DNA from 2 places in the Shinella sp. S4-D37 genome. Region 1 is predicted to be linked to the other one. Evidence: riboswitches for the same ligand, from Rfam matches in the RefSeq annotation. Region 1 holds a riboswitch; the other holds the start of a gene.
What was found. A riboswitch is a leader RNA that binds a small molecule or an ion and turns the genes downstream of it on or off. The one in region 1 is predicted to bind S-adenosylmethionine.

Region 1 (3,834 bases):
GAGGTCTTCCGCCATCCTTCCGCGACGATCCGCTACCTGCATCAGGCGCCGGATTTCGACGGCTACGATACGGTCGCGGCCTATGCGGAGGCGGGCCTCGGGCCGAGTGACGATCCCTACCGCGTCACCTATCTGCTCGAACATCTCGGGCTCACCGGCAGCGAGGATCCCCAGTCGCTTTCGGGCGGCGAGGCGCGCCGGGCGGCGCTCGCCCGGGTGATGGCGCCGGAGCCGGATATTCTCCTCCTCGACGAGCCGACCAACCATCTCGACCTTCCGACCATCGAATGGCTCGAAGGCGAGTTGCAATCGACCCGCTCCGCCCTTGTCGTCATCTCGCACGACCGCCGTTTCCTCGAAAAGGTGTCCAACGCCACCGTCTGGCTCGACCGCGGCCAGTCCCGCCGGCTCAACCGCGGCTTCGGCCATTTCGAAGCCTGGCGCGACGAGGTGCTGGAGGCCGAGGAGCTGGAGCAGCACAAGCTCGGCAAGGCGATCGAGCGCGAGGAGCACTGGTTGCGCTACGGCGTCACCGCCCGCCGCAAGCGCAACATGCGCCGTCTCGGTGCGCTGCACGACCTGCGCGCCCGCTATCGCGGCCACAAGGGGCCGCAGGGCAGCGTGCAGGCCAGCGCCTCGGATGCGCAGGAATCGGGCAAGCTGGTCATCGAGGCGGAGAAGATCACCAAGGCCTATGGCGAGCGCAGCATCGTCGCGCCGTTCTCGATCCGCGTCCACCGCGGCGACTGCATCGGTCTCGTCGGCCCGAACGGCGCCGGCAAGACGACGCTGCTCAAGATGCTGACCGGGCAGTTGGAGCCCGACAGCGGCACCGTCAAGCTCGGCACGAACCTGGAGATCGCCACGCTCGACCAGCGCCGCGAGGACCTCAACCTCGACGACACGCTCGCCCACTACCTGACCGACGGACGCGGCGAGACGCTGCTCGTCAACGGCGAGCAGCGGCACGTCACCGGCTACATGAAGGAGTTCCTGTTCCAGCCCGAGCAGGCCCGCACGCCGATCCGCAACCTTTCCGGCGGTGAGCGCGCCCGGCTGATGCTGGCGCGCATCCTGTCGCGGCCGACCAACCTGCTCATCCTCGACGAGCCGACCAACGATCTCGACATCGAGACGCTCGACCTGTTGCAGGAGATCGTCGCAGGCTTTGCCGGCACGGTGCTGCTCGTCAGCCACGACCGCGACTTCCTCGACCGCACCGTCACCTCGACCATCGCGCCGGCCGACCCGGAAAGCCCCGACGGGCGCTGGATCGAATATGCCGGCGGCTATTCCGACATGATGGCGCAGCGCCGCGGTGCGATCGAGGAGAAGCGCAAGGCGGAGAAGGCGGAAAAGGCGAAGGCTGCCGAGGCGCCGCCCGCCGCCGAAAGCAAGGGCAAGTCGAAGCTCTCCTACAAGCAGAAATTCGCCCTCGAGAACCTGCCGAAGGAAATGGAGAAGGTGGAAAAGGAGATCGCCGCCCGCGAGGCGAAGATGGCCGATCCCGCCCTTTTCACCAGGGATCCCGCCACCTTCAACAGGCTGGCGGCGGAGATGGAGAAACTGCGCGCCTCCCTTGCCAGGATGGAAGAGGAATGGCTGGAACTGGAGATGCTGCGCGAGGAACTGGAGGGCTGAGCGCCCTGTTCCATCCGAAACAGCGCCGCGCCCGGCGATGTGGGACAGTCTGGTCACTGGATGAGAGGAGCTCATCCTGTAACCCGAAAGAGATCAGGAGAGTCCCATGCGCAAGTTCATCATTTCGGCCGTCGTCGCCGTCGTCGCCGCCGTTTCCTTCGCCGCCCCGTCGCAGGCCGGCTACTACGGCTACGGTCACAAGAGCTACGGCTGGAAGAGTTACGGCCACGGCCACCACGGCTACAAGAAGCACTACCGCGTCAAGCGTCACTACGGCGGCTACTACGGCCACCGCTGGGGCGGCGACTGGGGCGGCAAGGTCTACTACAAGAAGCGCCACTACAACTACTACTGAGCGGCCCGCCTTCTACCGAAGAAGCAAGGCCCGGATGCCGCCGCATCCGGGCCTTGCCCGTTTCCGGCCATGGATTGATTCGGGGCGCAAGGAGCGCTATCTACATTGCTCGTGGTGATTTGGCCGGCCGGCTTGCAGCCACGTTAAACAAGTCGCTAAAGGGCCGCGCGAGGAAAAACCTTCCGTGGACCGGTTGCGACACTGTTGCGGCCGGTTTTGTTTTTCGATCGAGTGTGACATGCCCATCAAGATTCCCGATACGCTTCCCGCCTTCGAAACCCTCGTTCAGGAGGGGGTGCGGGTGATGACCGAGACGGTGGCGATCCGGCAGGATATCCGCCCCTTGCAGATCGGGCTGCTCAACCTCATGCCGAACAAGATCAAGACGGAAGTGCAGATGGCCCGCCTCGTCGGCGCCTCGCCGTTGCAGGTCGAGCTGTCGCTGGTGCGCGTCGGCGGCCACCGGGCGAAGAACACCTCGGAAGAGCATCTGCTCGCCTTCTACGATACGTGGGAGGAGGTGCGGCACCGCAAGTTCGACGGCTTCATCATCACCGGCGCGCCCGTCGAGACGCTCGACTACGAGGACGTCACCTACTGGGACGAGATGAAGCAGATTCTCGACTGGACCGAAACGAACGTCCATTCGACGCTGAATGTCTGCTGGGGCGCCATGGCGGCGATCTACCATTTCCACGGCGTGCCGAAGCACACGCTGGAGGAAAAGGCCTTCGGCGTCTACCGCCATCACAACCGCAAGCCGTCCTCGGTCTATCTCAACGGCTTCTCCGACAATTTCGAGGTGCCGGTCTCGCGCTGGACGGAAATCCGCATCGAGGATATCCGGGCGGTGCCGGAACTCGACATCCTGCTCGATTCCGACGAGACGGGCGTCTGCCTCGTGCGCGAGCAGGCCGGCAATCGCCTCTATATCTTCAACCATGTGGAATACGATTCCACCTCGCTTGCCGATGAATATTTCCGCGATGTCTCGGCCGGCGTGCCGATCAAGCTGCCGAAGAACTATTTCCCGCACAACGATCCGTCGCTGCCGCCGCAGAACCGCTGGCGTGGCCATGCGCACCTGCTCTTCGGCAACTGGATCAACGAAATCTATCAGACCACGTCCTATGACCTGGAAAAGATCGGAACAGGAGCCTGACCCATGAGCCGTGTCGTCATTCGCCCGTTGCATGAAGATGATGAAGGCGAGTGGCGGCGCCTGTGGAAAGCCTATCTCGCCTTCTACGAGACGGTTCTGCCGGAAGAGACCTACGTCTCCACCTTCGCCCGGCTGACGGGCGGGGCGGCGGAGGGCGAGTATCGCGGCCTCCTTGCCACGCTCGACGGCAAGCCCGTGGGCCTTGCGCATTACCTGTTCCATCGCTCCTGCTGGACGATCGGCAATGTCTGCTATCTGCAGGATCTCTTTGCCGATCCCGACGTGCGCGGTTCCGGCATCGGTCGGGCGCTGATCGAGGGCGTCTATGCCAAGGCAAAGGAGGCGGGCTCGCCCGAGGTCTACTGGATGACGCAGGAGTTCAACGCGACGGCACGCCGGCTCTATGACCGCATCGCCGACAAGACGCCCTTCATCGTCTACCAGAAATCCTTCTGAACAGGACCGTCGAAAAGTATGACTTTTTGGTTGCGGATGGAGCGGAATTGCAGCAGGTTGCCGCGCGGAACCGGGCGAGCAGTGAAGGAGAGGCAAGCGTGCGCAGCGGAAATGAAATCTTCGGGCGGCTGGAGAATGGCGAAACGGTCGAGCGCATCCGCCTTGCCGGCGGCGGACTGACGGCACATGTCCTCACCTGGGGCGCGGTCATCCAGGACCT
Region 2 (3,834 bases), 780 kb from region 1:
GGCCTATCTCGACGCCATCGGCGGCATCGCGGTGGAAGACCTCTACTATCGCGGCGACAAGGACGAGAACAACCGGCTCGATCCGGACGAGGAGACCATCGCGACCCTCAAGCGGGACTTCCTCGACAAGGGCAAGCCGGTCTTCGTCGTCGACTATGTCAACGGCGACAAGCGGGTCGCCGATTTCAACGCGCTGGCGCTGGAAGACGGCTTCATTCCCTTCGCTTCGCCCGACCGGGATCTCGACCGGCTGGTGGGAACCCATGACGGCGACCCGGCCTATATCAAACCCTCGCAGAAGGCCGATGCCCTGCGCGGTTCGAAGCTTTCCGACACGATCCACGGGCTCGGCGGCAATGACAGGATCGACGGACGGGCCGGCGGCGACTGGCTCTACGGCGGCGCGGGCAAGGACAAGCTGGCGGGCGGCGGTGGGTCCGACAGGCTCAAGGGCGGCACCGGCGCCGACAGCTTCGTCTTCAAATCGATCGAGGATTCGACCGTCGCCGCCTCGGGGCGCGACACGATCCTCGACTTCTCCCGGAAAGACGGCGACCGGATCGACCTGAAGGCCATCGACGCCAGCACGAAATCCGGCGGCGACCAGGCCTTCGCCTTCATCGGCACCGAGGCCTTCCACAAGAAGGCGGGCGAGTTGCGCTTCGAAGCCAAGGGCGGCGCTACTCTCGTCTTCGGCGACCTGAACGGAGACGGCAAGGCGGATTTCTCCATCCGCTTCGACGACGCCCTCGTCTTCGTCAAGGGCGACTTCATCCTCTAGAACCTCCGGAGCCTTTCCGGCAAAGGCCGCAGCGATTTACCGGAAAGGCCTAGCCGGCGCGGAAATGCTTCGACAGCTTCAGTCCCTGTGCCTGGTAGTTGGAGCCGAGGCCGGAGCCGTAGAGGCCCTCGGGCGCGCCGAGCATGTGCTCGTAGACGAGGCGGCCGACGATCTGGGCGTGCTCGAGGATGAAGGGCACTTCGTGGCTGCGCACCTCGAGGACGGCGCGGCTGCCGGAGCCGCCGGCGGGCGCGTGGCCGAAGCCGGGATCGAAGAAGCCGGCATAGTGTACGCGGAACTCGCCGACGAGCGGATCGAAGGGCGTCATCTCGGCGGCATAGAGCGGCGGGACGTGCACGGCCTCGCGCGAGACGAGGATGTAGAACTCGTCGGGATCGAGGATCAGTTCGTTGCGGCCCCGGCTGAACAGCGGCTCCCAGAAATCGAAGATATCGTGCTGGTTCTTGCGGTCGACATCGACGACGGCGGTGTGGTGCTTGCCGCGATAGCCGATGAGCCCGTCCGGGCCGGTGCCCTTGAGGTCGATGGAAAGCGCGATGCCGCCGCCCGAGACGTTCGGCGTCTCGCTGGCGACGAGCGTGTCCGTGCCGTGGAGGGCGAGCAGTTCGCTTTCGCCGAGCAGGGCATTGCCCCTGCGGAAACGGATCTGCGACAGGCGCGAGCCGCGGCGCACGACGATCGGGAAGGTGCGCGGCGAGATTTCGAGATAGAGGGGGCCGCAATAGCCGGCCGGAATCTTGTCGAATTCCTGCGCGCGGTCGGTGATGACGCGGGTGAAGATATCGAGGCGACCGGTGGAGCTTTTCGGATTGGCCGACGCCGCCAGTTCCGCCGGCAGGTCGAGGCTTTCCATCAGCGGCACGATGTAGACGCAGCCCGTCTCCAGCACCGCGCCCTGCGAGAGGTCGATGACGTGCAGTTGCAGGCGGTCGAGCTTGTCGGCGACGAGATGGGCAGGCCCCGGAAGGAAACTCGCCCGCACGCGGAAGGCCTTCGCCCCGAGCCGCAGGTCGAGGCTTGCCGGCTGGACCTGGTCGTCGTCGAGCGCGGCCTCGCTCTTCAGCCTGCCGGCATCGAACAAGCCACGAATGGCGTTGTCCGCCAGAATGCCCGTGCTGCGTGTTGCAGAACCACCCATCGCCATACCGTCCCGTCAGCGCATCGGGCCGGAGGTCCGGCCGTCCGCTTTTCGCATCGATTCTTCCGAAAACCGGTGCCCACATTTCGTAACAATACCCGGAAAGCCCGCACAAAACCAAATGCCGCCAATTGACGCAAGCGCGGTCGCACAGTATTAGCAGATTATCCCGTGGTGATTTGGCCGGCCGGCTTGCAGCCACGTAAAACAAGTAGCTAAAAAGGCCGGGTTCAAAACCGGCCTGCTTTTGCGGCCGGTTTTTTTGTTTGAAGGCGACGATCACATGAGCAAGTCCTGGCGCCCGGCCACCCAACTCGTCCACGGCGGAACGACCCGCTCCCAGCACGGCGAAACCGCAGAAGCAATCTTCCTCACGCAGGGCTTCGTCTACGACACCTCGGCCGCCGCCGAGGCCCGCTTCAAGGGCGAGACGGACGGCTTCATCTACGCCCGCTACGGCAGCCCGACCAACGACATGTTCGAAAAGCGCATGTGCATGCTGGAAGGCGCCGAGGATGCACGCGCCACCGCTTCCGGCATGGCCGCCGTCGCCGCCGCGATCCTCTGCCAGCTGAAGGCCGGCGACCATATCGTCGCCGCCCGCGCGCTCTTCGGCTCCTGCCGCTGGGTGGTCGAGACGCTCGCGCCGAAGTACGGCATCGAATGCACGCTGATCGACGGCCGCGACCTTTCCAACTGGGAGAAGGCGATCCAGAAGAACACCAAGGTGTTCTTCCTCGAAAGCCCGACCAACCCGACGCTGGAGGTCATCGACATCGCGGGCGTTGCCAAGCTCGCCAACCAGATCGGCGCCAAGGTCGTCGTCGACAACGTCTTTGCGACCCCGCTCTTCCAGAAGCCGCTGGAGCTTGGCGCCCATGTCGTCGTCTATTCGGCCACCAAGCATATCGACGGCCAGGGCCGCTGCCTCGGCGGCGTGGTGCTTTCGGACAAGCAGTGGATCGACGAGAACCTGCACGACTATTTCCGCCACACGGGGCCGGCCATGTCGCCGTTCAACGCCTGGACGCTGCTGAAGGGCATCGAGACGCTTCCGTTGCGCGTCAGGCAGCAGACGGAGAATGCGAGCCGCATCGGCGACTTCCTCGCCGAGCGGAAGGAGGTCGCCCGCGTGATCTATCCGGGCCGCAAGGACCATCCGCAGGCCGACATCATCGCCAAGCAGATGACGGGCGGCTCGACGCTGGTCTGCTTCGAGCTGAAGGGCGGCAAGGATGCGGCCTTCGCGCTGCAGGACGCGCTGGAAGTGGTGAAGATCTCCAACAATCTCGGCGACGCCAAGAGCCTCATCACCCATCCGGCGACGACGACGCACAAGAACCTGACGGACGAGGCGCGCGCAGAGCTCGGGATTTCGGCCGGCACGGTGCGCCTTTCGGCCGGCATCGAGGACGGCGAGGACCTCATCGAGGATTTCGCGCGGGCGCTTTCCAGGGTCAAGTCCTGACCCTTTCGCCCCACCGACGGACAAATACGGAAGCACCGGCCGATCAGGCCGGTGCTTTCTTTGCTTATCCTTGACGAAACCACATTCGTGTACAATAGCAGAAGCTAATCAGTTCAAGGCTTGCCCATGTATCGTGCGCTGACCCGCGACATCGAAGTGACCGTAGAGCCGTATTATCTGGCCGATCAGTCCGATCCCGACGACAGCCGCTACGTGTGGGGATACCGGGTGGTCATCGCGAACCATTCCGATGTCGCCGTGCGCCTGATGACGCGCTACTGGCACATCACCGACCAGAACGGCCAGGTCGACGAGGTGAACGGCCCGGGCGTCATCGGCGAGCAACCCGTTCTGCGCCCCGGCGATACCTACGAATATTCCTCCGGCTGCCCGCTCGAAACGCCCTCGGGCATCATGTTCGGCCGC

Region 2: another riboswitch for S-adenosylmethionine. It lies ahead of AB3G45_RS23655 (O-succinylhomoserine sulfhydrylase); the one in region 1 lies ahead of metA (homoserine O-succinyltransferase).

The regions. Positions count from the first base shown of each region.
Region 1 covers NZ_JBFNXL010000005.1:4,070,220-4,074,053, forward strand. The annotation lists gene AB3G45_RS27370 (ABC-F family ATP-binding cassette domain-containing protein) at 1-1,641, shown strand, start outside; gene AB3G45_RS27375 (hypothetical protein) at 1,748-1,996, shown strand; SAM riboswitch at 2,098-2,175, shown strand; gene metA (homoserine O-succinyltransferase) at 2,235-3,158, shown strand; gene AB3G45_RS27385 (N-acetyltransferase family protein) at 3,162-3,614, shown strand; gene AB3G45_RS27390 (aldose epimerase family protein) at 3,713-3,834, shown strand, end outside.
Region 2 covers NZ_JBFNXL010000005.1:3,293,104-3,296,937, forward strand. The annotation lists gene AB3G45_RS23645 (MJ1477/TM1410 family putative glycoside hydrolase) at 1-781, shown strand, start outside; gene AB3G45_RS23650 (2'-deoxycytidine 5'-triphosphate deaminase) at 831-1,940, opposite strand; SAM riboswitch at 2,102-2,180, shown strand; gene AB3G45_RS23655 (O-succinylhomoserine sulfhydrylase) at 2,224-3,408, shown strand; gene apaG (Co2+/Mg2+ efflux protein ApaG) at 3,535-3,834, shown strand, end outside.